2 regions of the Massilia sp. PWRC2 genome follow, and region 1 is predicted to be linked to the other one. Evidence: predicted binding sites of a transcription regulator. Region 1 holds the regulator's gene; the other holds the start of a gene.
The links. The regulator FNR, encoded in region 1, switches genes on or off when oxygen is low (the NO sensors DNR and NnrR bind a similar motif). The targets are predictions, from matches to a motif close to TTGATNNNNATCAA.
Positions count from the first base shown of each region.

Region 2: the regulator FNR is predicted to act here: its motif matches at 2,821-2,834, upstream of ACP7BZ_RS02090 (universal stress protein).

Region 1 is NZ_JAFCUW010000004.1:54,488-60,243, reverse strand. It holds gene ACP7BZ_RS09755 (PEP-CTERM sorting domain-containing protein) at 1-401, opposite strand, end outside; gene ACP7BZ_RS09750 (hypothetical protein) at 543-767, opposite strand; gene fnr (fumarate/nitrate reduction transcriptional regulator Fnr) at 1,297-2,055, shown strand; gene ACP7BZ_RS09740 (sulfite exporter TauE/SafE family protein) at 2,099-2,260, opposite strand; gene hemN (oxygen-independent coproporphyrinogen III oxidase) at 2,302-3,741, opposite strand; gene ACP7BZ_RS09730 (Hpt domain-containing response regulator) at 3,862-4,533, opposite strand; gene ACP7BZ_RS09725 (methyl-accepting chemotaxis protein) at 4,845-5,756, opposite strand, start outside.
Region 2 is NZ_JAFCUW010000001.1:458,512-464,267, reverse strand. It holds gene ACP7BZ_RS02105 (glycine zipper 2TM domain-containing protein) at 1-140, shown strand, start outside; gene ACP7BZ_RS02100 (Crp/Fnr family transcriptional regulator) at 227-1,018, opposite strand; gene ACP7BZ_RS02095 (response regulator) at 1,438-2,082, opposite strand; gene ACP7BZ_RS02090 (universal stress protein) at 2,284-2,748, opposite strand; gene ACP7BZ_RS02085 (protein phosphatase CheZ) at 3,101-3,928, shown strand; gene ACP7BZ_RS02080 (chemotaxis protein CheA) at 3,928-5,756, shown strand, end outside.

The DNA of each region.
Region 1 (5,756 bases):
GACTCCCTTTGGTAGTACAGCCTGGTGATTGGTCTTGCGCGCCGGTCACAGCGCAGCGCGCGCCGTTTCCCTGCTGCGCCGAATGCCAGCGCCGCCGCCAGCATCAGCGGCACGCTGGCCGGTTCCGGCACATCGCCAGTGCCACCGGCACGCGCCAGGATGACGTCATCGATGTCGATGTCGAGCAGGCGCTGGTCGCCCCCGCTCAGAACGAGCAGGCTGACGGGGTCGAGCGCGCTGCCATCGTCGGTCATGAAGCCGAGGAAGAAGGCGTAACTGCCAGCACCATCGCTGACATCGGCCACAGCGCGGTTGCTGACGCGGAACGCACCACTGCTGAGCGCGATGTCGCCGCCATCGACGTCGCGCGTGCCGATCACGTACAGGCCGAACGCCTGCACGGCGCCGCTAAAGCTGAAGGTCAGGGCATCGCCCGCCTCGAGCGAAGCGGCGTTATTGTCGAGGCCCAGATAGTTGCGGCCGGAGCTGGTCCAGAACTGGTCGTCGAGCGCCGGCCGCGCGCTGCCGGCGGAGGGGCCCGACTACACCATGCCAAAACCGCTGCCGGCCGGGCCGCCGCCGGCATTGAAGGCAGTGCCCGCTGGTACCGCTTCGAAATCGGTGGTGCTCGCTTGCCAGCCGGCGATGGCGGCCTGAAATGCCGCCTTGCTCTGGTAAGCGAGCACGCCCGCGTAGGCCTGGCCACTGACCGCCAACAGCAGGCCGACCACGGCCCTGAACGAATAATTGAAAAGCGAAGACGTCATCCAGTACTCCTTGTATGGGTGGGGTGATGGGCGGGTATGCGCCTGCGTCGTTCGAGGACCTGCTGCACCGGTCGCCTGCACAAAAACACGCAGCAGGATTCATGCCATGCGCGGCGCGGGGCGCTCAATCTTTTTATAATCAAGGCACTGGACCAGGGCGGCGACGGCGCCATGGGGGCCGGGTAGCGCCGCCAGCAGCGCTGTCAGTTTTTCCGACAATTAGCCTGGATACAGGGATGCACGGCGATTAGCCGATGTCGCCCCCGGTGTTTTTGATGTACATCAAAAGTAAACCTGTGATCCAGCGGCGCAAACGTGTGCGACTCGACGGCTGTCAAGGCCGGCGTTATCATAGACGCATGCTGTTAGCCGCTTGTAGAGCCGGCGCCGGCCTGTGCTGCTGTTCTGTGCTGCCATTCTGTGCTGCAGTGCTGTCCTGCCGCGTTGCCCTGCTGCGTACATGAATGCCCGCCGGGCGTGCATCCCTTTCATACCGCCCTACAGTACGATTTTCTTGTAAAGAGCCGCCATGCGCCTTCCGCTTTCCGCCGCCGCCGTCACTGTCCACGCCATCAAGGCGGGATGCGCCGGCTGCAGCATGCACCAGTTGTGCTTGCCAATGGGCCTGGACGACGACGACATCGAACGCCTCGACCAGGTCATCGGCCGCCGCCGCCGGGTGGCGCGCGACGAACGCCTGTACCAGCGCGGCGAGCCGTTTCGCCATCTGTATGCGATCCGCTTCGGCCACTTCAAAACCTGCTACGTGGACGTCAGCGGCGACGAACAGATCACCGGCTTTCAAATGGCTGGTGAACTGCTGGGCATGGACGCCATCAGCGAAGAGCGCTACCAGTGCGACGCCGTCGCGCTCGACGATTGCGAAGTGTGCGAAATCCCCTTCCCCGCGCTCGAAAGCCTGTTTGGCGAAGTACCCAATCTGCTGCGCCACTTCCACCGCATCATGAGCCAGGAAATCACGCGCGAACAAAATGTCATGCTTTTACTGGGCAACATGCGGGCCGAACAGCGGTTTTCGGTTTTCCTGGTCAACCTGGCCACGCGCTATGCGGCGCGCGGTTATTCGTCCACCGAGTTTGATCTGCGTATGTCGCGTGAAGACATCGGCAACTACTTGGGCTTGACCATCGAGAGCATCAGCCGCCTGCTGGCCCGTTTTAAAAAGTTGGGCCTGCTGGCGGTCGACAAGCGCGGCATCACCCTGCTCGACCCGGCGCGCCTGAAGGCGATGGCGGCCGGCACCACGGCTTGCAGTCCGCTGGCCTGAGCGCGCCGCAGGTGCGCGGTGTCAGCGCCGGCAACGGCGCCCATCAAACGCAGGCCGTTGTCGCCGCCGCTGCGCGCTTGAGCGGCACGCCAAGCGGCCGCCCGGGCGCCATCGAAAAAGCGCCGACGATGCCGCCGCACATGCCGGCACAGTGCACGCTGACGGTCAGCCCGATCAGCAGCATGGCCAGCAATGGCGCCAGCACCGGCGGCAGAAAAGACCGCAGCGCGGCGGCGTCGATACCGGCTAGACGGTGCTGGAAAAGCGCGGCACCAGCGTCGCCGCCGGAGCTGCCGGTGATCCCGGTAATACCAAATAACGATCGAACACCATGCAGATATTGCGGATCACCAGCCGTCCCTTCGGACTGACGCTGAGCCACTCGGGGCCGACGCTGACCAGACCATCTTGCTGCAGCAGGTGCAGCTGTGCCAGCTCGCTGGCAAAATAATCGCCGAAGGTGATCGGAAAGGCTTGTTCGACTGCCTCGATCGACAGCTCGAACTGGCACATCAGCATCCCGATGATGGAGCGGCGCAGGGCGTCGTCCATCGAGAGGGTGATGCCGCGCTCGATCGGCAGCTCGTTGCGGTCGAGCCGTTCGTAATAGGCCTCGAGCGTCTTCACATTCTGGCTGTAGCTCATGCCCACCGCACCGATGGCCGACACCCCGCAGGCGACGATATCGGCATCGGCGTGCGTCGAATAGCCCTGAAAATTGCGGTGCAGGCGGCCCTGCCGCTGGGCCACCGCCAGCTCGTCGTCGGGACGGGCGAAATGGTCCATGCCGATGTATACATAGCCGGCTGCGCCCAGCCGGTCGATCGCCAGGCCCAGCATGGCGAGCCTGGTGTCGGCGTCTGGCAGGCGCGCCGTATCGATGCGGCGCTGCGGCTTGAACAGGTGCGGCAGATGGGCGTAGTGATACAGGGCGATGCGGTCGGGCGATGCCGTGATCACCCGCTCGAGCGTGTGCGCCATGGTCGCCGCATTCTGTTCGGGCAGGCCGTAGATCAGATCGATGTTCACCGAGCGGAAGCCGTGCTGGCGGGCGGCGTCGAGAATGGCCTGGGTCTGCGCCTGCGGCTGCACGCGGTTGACGGCGCGCTGTACCGCTTCGTCGTAATCCTGCACACCCAGGCTGATGCGGTTGAAACCCTGCTGGCGCAGGCGGCCGATGCGCTCGGGCGTCACGCTGCGCGGATCGACTTCGATGCCATACTCACCGGCGGCGTCGCTGGCGAAGGTGAAGTGGCGGTGCAGGTGCGCCATCAGCTCGTCGATCTGGGCGTCGCTCAGGTAAGTGGGGGTGCCGCCGCCCAGGTGCAGCTGGCGCACCTCGTTCATGCCGGAAAACAGCGCGGCCTGCATGGCGATCTCGCGTTTCAGGTAAGCGAGGTAATGGGCTGCCTTTTCGGTGCGGCGGGTGACGATCTTGTTGCAGGCGCAGTAGTAGCAGACCGATGCGCAAAACGGGATGTGCAGATAGAGCGACAGCGGCTTGCCGGCGCCACGCGTACGCCGCGCCGCCACCGCCGCCAGATAATCGCGGTAGCCAAATTGCGAGCTGAAACGGTCGGCCGTGGGGTAAGACGTGTAGCGCGGTCCGGCACGGCGCAAGTTGCGCAACAGGTCGGCATCGAAACGGACTGGCGCCTGCTCGGCTGAAAGGGTGAGGTGGGACATGCGCGCTTTTCGGAATGTGGACTGCTCGAAACTGAACGGTGTCCTTGATAAGCGTCAGTGTAAAAAGCGGGCGCGCTAAAATCCTTGACTTACATCAAATACAAAGGGGCGACGGCCGTCTCAAGGGGCCAGGCCAATGCGCTCGGCCAGCCGGTTCAGCGCGGCCTGCGCCAGCGCGTGTTCGCCCTTGCTGATGGCGGCATCGAGGCGGGCCGCCAGCTCGCCTTCGGCGCCGTGGTCAAACGAGGCCCCCGCCCCTTTGACAAAATGGGCAATTCTCGACACCGCGCGCCATTCGTGGCGGGCCGCCAGCGCCTGCATCTGCTGGACCTGCACCGGCAGCCGGGCGGCAAACAGCGCGCACAGCACCGCCATGTCGAGCAGCACCGGCGGCGCGCCGGCAGTCGCACTGGCGACGCCGCCCGGCGCCAGCAGGCTGCCCAACTGGCTCGCCAGCGCGCCACTGTCGAGCGGTTTGATCAGGCAGTGGCTAAATCCGCGCGCCAGATAGTGGCGCTGCTCGGCCGCCACCAGGGCCGCCGTCAGCGCCACGATGGGCCGCGCGTAGCCGGCCGCGCGCAGTGTCGCGCTGGCGTCGATACCGTCCAAAAAGGGGATGGTCAAGTCGATCAGCAGCAGCTCGAAGTGGCCAGTCAAGGCCAGCGCCACCGCACTGGCAGCGTCGTTGGTATTCGACACCTCGAGGCCCAGCTCGGTGAGCATGGCGCTGGTCAGGCGCCGGTGCCGTGCCTGGCTGTCGAGCAGCAAGACCTTGCCACGCAGGGCGGCCATCAGCGCGCCCCCGTCAGGCCAGCCGAGAAAGCGCGATAAGCCCGATAAGCCCGACAGGCCCGACAGGCTGGCCAACCAGGGGCGGCTTGACGGCCGCGCCAGAAACTCGCAATGAGCATGAAAGACACCGGTGACCGCCAATCCTGTAGCTGGGATAATGATTGCAAACCCGTCAATGCGGGTAAAAAGTCCGGCATCGCTGCCTCCCTGCCGCGCCCTTCGTGGCTAAGGCATGAGAGTGTACTGCGCACAGTTTTGCCTGACAATGCGTGATGGCCTGCTGATGCAGGTAGACAACAATCGGCGCTTGATCAAGCGGCCTGGTCGACCAGACGAAGCGCCGGTCTGGCCGCCGCCACCGCGCTGGCACTGCCCGCTTTGGCGGCGCCCCCGCCGCTGCCGGCGGGCAGCTTGAAGACGCCGACCGCTTCACTCATCTGCTGGGCCTGCTCCTGCAAGGAGTCGGCGGCAGCGGCCGCCTGCTCCGTCATCGCCGCATTTTGCTGGGTGCTCTCGTCCATCTCGGCGACACTGTGGCTGAGGTTTTCCAGGCCCTTGCTCTGCTCCTGGCTGGAGGCACTGATTTCACCGATCAGCTTGCTGACATGCTCGACCGAGGTAACGATTTCCGTCATCGTCGTGCCGGCATCTTCGACCAGCCGCGAGCCGGTGCTCACCTTGGTGGCGGAGTCATCGATGAGCTGCTTGATTTCCTTGGCGGCGCTGGCGCTGCGGTGCGCCAGACTGCGCACTTCGCTGGCGACCACGGCGAAGCCACGGCCCTGCTCGCCGGCACGCGCCGCTTCGACGGCGGCATTCAGGGCAAGGATGTTGGTCTGGAAGGCAATCGAGTCGATCACGCCGATGATGTCGGAGATCTTGCGCGCCGAGGCATTGATGTCATTCATGGTGTCGACCACCTGGGCCACCACCCGCCCGCCCTTGGCGGCCACGCCGGAGGCGGCGTCGGCCAGTTCGTTGGCATGGCGCGCACTTTCCGCATTGTGCTGGACGGTGGCGGTCAGGTCGCCCATCGAACGGGCGGCGCGGCCGATGTTGCCGGCCTGCGTCTCGGTGCGCGCCGACAGATTGGCGTTGCCGCTGGCGATCTCGGCGGAGGCGACGCGGATTTCCGCCGCCGCGCCCTGGATGCCGCCAACGATGCCTTCGAGCCGCGCGCGCATTTCAGCCAGCGCACCGAGCAGGCTGGCGCCATAACGGGG
Region 2 (5,756 bases), on a different contig from region 1:
AGCCGGCGGGCCGCCACTTTGAAGTGATCATCCGCTTTGCCAACGGCGGCACCCAGACGGTGCAATACGCCAATGACCCGGGCCTGCGCGTGGGCGAGAAGGTCAAGCTCAATGATGGCACGTTGACGCGTGACAACTGATCTGGCGCCATGAATTAACCAGAGCCGGCCATAAAAAAACCGCCGCGGTGCACTGCCCGAGGCGGTTTTTTTTTGCCTCCTGGCGATCAGATGGTGGTGGCCAGGGCGTCGCCCGAGGGTTCCAGATCGCCCTTGACCTTGGCTGGCGCCTTGCTGCGCGAGCGCGATGGCGGCAGCCGCCGCAGGGTCTTGAGGGCATCGGCGTCCTTGATGCCGATGGTGCGCTGGTCGACCGTGATCAGGCCGATTTCGTTGAACGCCGACAGCGTGCGGCTGACTGTTTCCAGGGTCAGGCCCAGGTAGCTGCCGATTTCGTGGCGCGTCATGCGCAGATTGAACAGCTTGCTCGAATAACCCATGGCGGCGAAGCGATCGGCCAGCGACACCAGAAAGCGCGCCACCCGTGCCTCGGCCGACAGCGCGCCCAGCATGCCGATCATTGATTGTTCGCGGACCAGTTCGCGGCTCATGACGCCGTACATCAGGTTTTCCAGTTCGGCGTGAACCCGGCCCAGCGCCGTCAGCTTTTTGAAGGGCAACAGGATGAGGTCGCAATCGGACAGCGCCACCGCCTCCGAGGCGTAATGGCGGGTGTGGATGCCGTCGACGCCGAGCATGTCGCCTTTCATGGGGAAACTGAGGACCTGTTCGTTGCCGAACTCGTCAATCAGCACGGTTTTTAAGAAGCCCGAATTGACGATGTACAGGGTGTCGAACGCCTGGCCGATGGTGTGGACGCGCTGGCCGGTTTTGAACTGCACGTGCTGGAACAGCAGTTCTTCACTGTTGACCGACATGGCCGTGGGGATGTGTAGCAGGTCGCACACTTCCTTGAGATTGGACCACAGGCGGCCCTGGCGCTGGCGGCCGGCTTCCATGGGTGAGGTGTGCATGGTCGACGAAGCGTTACGGGATTCGGGCACGGGCGTGGACATGATTGTCATCTCCAATTCAATGATGCACAAAGCTGCTGGTAATCAAGTCTGCGAGTCGCGGGCAATTGCCGCGGTGGTGACTCTGCAGTGGTCGGGGGGCGCTGGGCCAAACTCTGGACTGGGAAAAAATTATCGGGAGCAAGTCGAATCGCTGGATTTAGTATGCCAACACGAGTCCGGCATTCATATCAGCGAACCCTGAATCTGGCAGTAGGAGCAAAGAAGGCTTTGTAGGACAAGTCTTACCAGACAGCCGTGGCGGCAGAGAGGGCGGCAGGGCCGCCCTGGTGCGGGCCTGCCATCAACGGTGGCGGCAGGGCAATGGCCAACAACAACGCCATGCCTGCGCGCTGGCCCATGGCTCACGTCCTGAACGGCGACAGCAAGCGGTGCGCGACCGCGTACTGCACCATTTCCGACAGCGATGTCATGCCCATTTTCTGCATGATGCGGGTCTTGTGGGTGCTCACCGTCTTGACCGACAGGTGCAGGCTGTTGGCAATCTCGGTGATCGATTTGCCGCTCACCAGCATGGAAAACACTTCGAATTCGCGATCCGACAGTTGCTTGTGCAACAGTTGCTCGTTGGGTGTCATGATATTGAGCGCCAGCTGCTCGGCCACTTCGGTGCTGATGTAGGGACGCCCGGATGCCACCTTGCGGATCGCCCCCACCAGCTGGGTGCCGGCGCTTTCCTTGGTCAAATAGCCCTGGGCGCCGGCGCGGATCGCACGTACGGCGTATTGCTCTTCTTCGTGCATGGTAAGAATCAGGATGGCCAGCTTGGGCGCCACCGCGCGGATCTGGCGGATCAGGTCGACGCCGCTGCGGCCGGGCATCGACAGATCGGTCAGCAACAGGTCGAAGCCGCCCTGGCGCACATGGTTGAGCACCTCGAAACCATTGGTTGCTTCGCCGACGATATCGATGTCGGCAGCGCCATCGAGGATGCGCTTGAGACCCTCACGCATGATGGTGTGATCGTCGGCAATTACTATGCGTATCATAAATTCAAGGGGTCCAGGCGCATCGGCATCCGTGCCACCAGGCGCATGTGGCACACATAGGAATGGTCGTTTTCGCCTGAGCGTACGCCGCGCCCGCCGGCGGGGCAAATGACAGCCTGATAGCTTGACGGCTAGATAAGCGTGGTCTAGCAGCGTATTGACACGCTGGGCGCAGCCGTGTTGGCGCCTGCGCCCCTTACTTTAGCTGGCGGGCTCCTTGAGCAGACGGTGCACCAGCACCGGCGTTTGCGTGTGCGAGAGCACCTTGTTGGTCACGCTGCCCAGCAGCAGCTGGCCCCAGCCGCTGCGTCCGTGCGAGCCCATGAAGATCAGGTCGCAGTGCTCGCGCCCGGCGACCTCGACAATCATGCTGGCCGGCGAGTTGGCAAATTCTGTCAGCGCGGCGTGGGTCAGGCCCCCTTTTGCGGCCGCCTCGATGATCGGCCGGGTGTGCTCGGCGCCGGTGCGGCGCATGGTGGCGATATATTCTTCCTCGATGGGGTAACTGGGCGGAATGATTTCCACGTACACGGGATACTGGTACTCGGGCGCAACAAACAGCACCAGCACTTCGGCCCCCAGCTGCTGGGCAAATTTGACGCCAGCGCAGGCGGTTGACTTCGACACGGCCGAGCCGTCAGTGGTAATCAGAATTTTCCGGTACATGGTGATTTCTCCCACAGGAATGATGATTGTCCATTGTAGGTGGCGTCACGACAAATGCACGCGCGCTTGCATTTGATCTTGCTCAACAGCCGGACGCTGGCCAGCGTCGTTGTTAATTAATTTCACTATCAAGCACGAAATACAACACTTGCTCGCCAAAAAGTATCCTCTGGGGTACATTTCGTTAACTCCGCAATAAGTTTCCCGAGCGAAATCAATTGCCGGAGAGGTCAGTGATTTACCAACGCCATTGACGCTGCTAAACTCAGGACAATCTTGCTGGCCCCAAAACCGCACAGCCCCCGACACGCAAAGCTTATTGCAAAATTGTATTTATGGAGAAGCACGGACTATGACCGACGCCGCTGATGATTTCGACGCCCTGTTCGACGAGGTGAGCGCCCAGCGCGACGCCGCGCCGGCCGCTGCCGACCCGACCCCGACCGCACCGGCGGCCGCTATTGCCGACGACGACTTCGAAGCCCTGTTCGAGCAGGCCGCCGCACAATCGACTGCCGCGCCGGCGCCGGCACCGGTGGTGGCCGCTGCCGCCGATGCCGCTGCCCCCGCCGAAAGCAGCGCCGCCGACAAGCCGATGTTCGAACGGCTCGGCGGCATCGTCCGCCTGCTGCACGATTCGCTGCGTGAACTGGGCTACGACAAGGCATTGACGGAAGCGTCGAGCCAGATCAACGACGCCCAGGACCGCCTCGAATATGTCGCCACCCTGACCGAACAGGCGGCCAACAAGGTGCTCAACACGCTCGACGAAGGCATGCCGGCGCAAGATGTGCTGGCCAAGAGCGCCAAGCAGATGGAAACACGCTGGGCCGACCTGTTCGCCGGCAAGGTGTCGATCGATGAATTCAAGACGCTGGCCGGTGACTCGCAACAGTTCGCCCAGGCTGTCACCAAGGCCACCGATGCTGAAAAAGCGCGCCTGCTCGACATCATGATGGCGCAGGACTTCCAGGACATCACCGGTCAGCTGATCAAGAAAGTGGTGGCGATTACCAAGACGGTCGAGCATGAACTGGCTGAACTGCTGCGCGATAACGCCCCGCCTGCAGTGCGCGAAAAGCTCGCCGCCAAGCCAGCCCTGATGACCGGACCGTCGGTGCCGTCGGTGGCGCTGGACCAGGACAACGTTGACGATTTACTTGCCGATCTGGGGTTCTGATGGACGATATGCTCAAGGATTTCGTCGTCGAGGCGATGGATCTGGCAGTCAACGTGGAAGAGCACCTGCTGCGGCTCGAGCGCGACCCCGACAACAAGGAAACGCTCAATGCCGTGTTCCGCTCGTTTCACACGATCAAGGGCGGCGCCGGCTTCATGAACCTGACGGCGATGGTGACGGCCTGTCACCTGACCGAAAACCTGTTCGATGCCTTGCGCAATGGCGCCGCGCCGGTCACGCCGCTGGCCATCGAGGCCGCCCTGCAAGCATCGGGCTTCGTCGCCGACCAGCTCACCGACCTCAATAACGGCGCCGCGCCCGAGCAGCTGGCATCGATGCCGGCCGCGCTTGAAAGCATCCTGGTCGACGCCATCGCCGGCAAGACCCAGCGCGCGCCAGCGGCGGTTGCAACGCCCGCTGTGGCTACTGCAGCTGCACCGGTGGCGGCCGTCGCCGCGCCGGCCGCCGCCGCCTTCGTCGCCAAAGGCCCCGGCGCCGACGGCCTCGATTGGGAAGCCATGTACGTGGTCGTGGTGCCGCCGGGGACCTATCAAGCGGCCGCCAACAGCGCGGCGCCGCCCGCCGTTGCTGCCAGCGGGGCCGTTGCGGCAACTGCGGCGGCACCAGTCGCCGCCGAACACGCTGGCAGCGCTGCCGCACTGGCAGCGGCTGCCGCCGCCAAGCACGCCTGGGATGGCAGCGAACGGCGCGAAGAAAAAGTGCAGGAATTTCGCGCTGCGTCGGCGCCTGCCAAGGAAGAGAGTATCCGCGTCGACGCCGTCAAGCTCGACGCCCTGCTCGAAGTGGCGGGCGAATCGGTGCAGGCTGCCAACCAGGCGGCCGTGCTGCTCGAACGCCTGGCGCAATTCAAATTCGAAGGGCCTGCCGCCACCCTGATGGCCACGCTGACGGAAACGCTGGAACGGGCGTCGCGCTATTCGGCCGAACTGCAGCGCGCTACCCTGGCCACCCGCATGCAGCCAGTCGGTCGCCTGTTCCAGAAATTCCCGCGCCTGGTGCGCGAACTGGCACGCGACCTGGGCAAGGACGTCGAACTCAATATCGAAGGGGCGGAGACGGAAGTCGACCGCGTCGTCGTCGATAGTCTCTACGATCCACTGGTGCACATGCTCAGGAATGCGCTCGATCACGGCGTCGAGTCACCTGAACAGCGTGTCGCCAGCGGCAAGCCGGCCAAGGCCTTCATTTCCCTCAAGGCCTGGCAGGAAGCGAACAGCGTGATGATCGTGCTGCAGGACGACGGCAAGGGCATGGACCCGGTCGCGCTGCGCAAGAAGGCCTTCGAAAAGGGCCTGATCAGCGAAAACGGCGCGCCGAGCGACGAAGAAGCCTACCAGCTGGTGTTCCTGCCCGGTTTTTCGACCAAGGAACTGGCCACCTCGGTCTCTGGCCGCGGGGTCGGCATGGACGTTGTCAAGACCGCCGTCGAGAAAAACCGCGGCGCCATCCATATCGATTCTTCGCTCGGCCACGGCACCAAGTTTGCCATCCGCCTGCCGATCGAACTGTCGATCGTGCCGACCATGCTAGTATCGACCTCGGGCGCCGCACTGGCGCTGCCGATGGCGATGGTCGAACGGGTGGTCGAACTGCCGGACACTTTCCTGCAGGTCGGCGGCGCGCCGGTGCTGAAAGACCAGGGCCGGCCGCTGCCGGTACGCTCGCTGGCCAGCGCCCTCGGCTACGAGAGCTGCAGCGAAAAAGTCGGCATCGTGGTCTCGGCGCCGCAGCCGTATATCCTGGCGGTGGCGGCGGTTGACGGCACCGCCGACCTGGTGATCAAGCCGATGACCGCCATTTCGGTCGA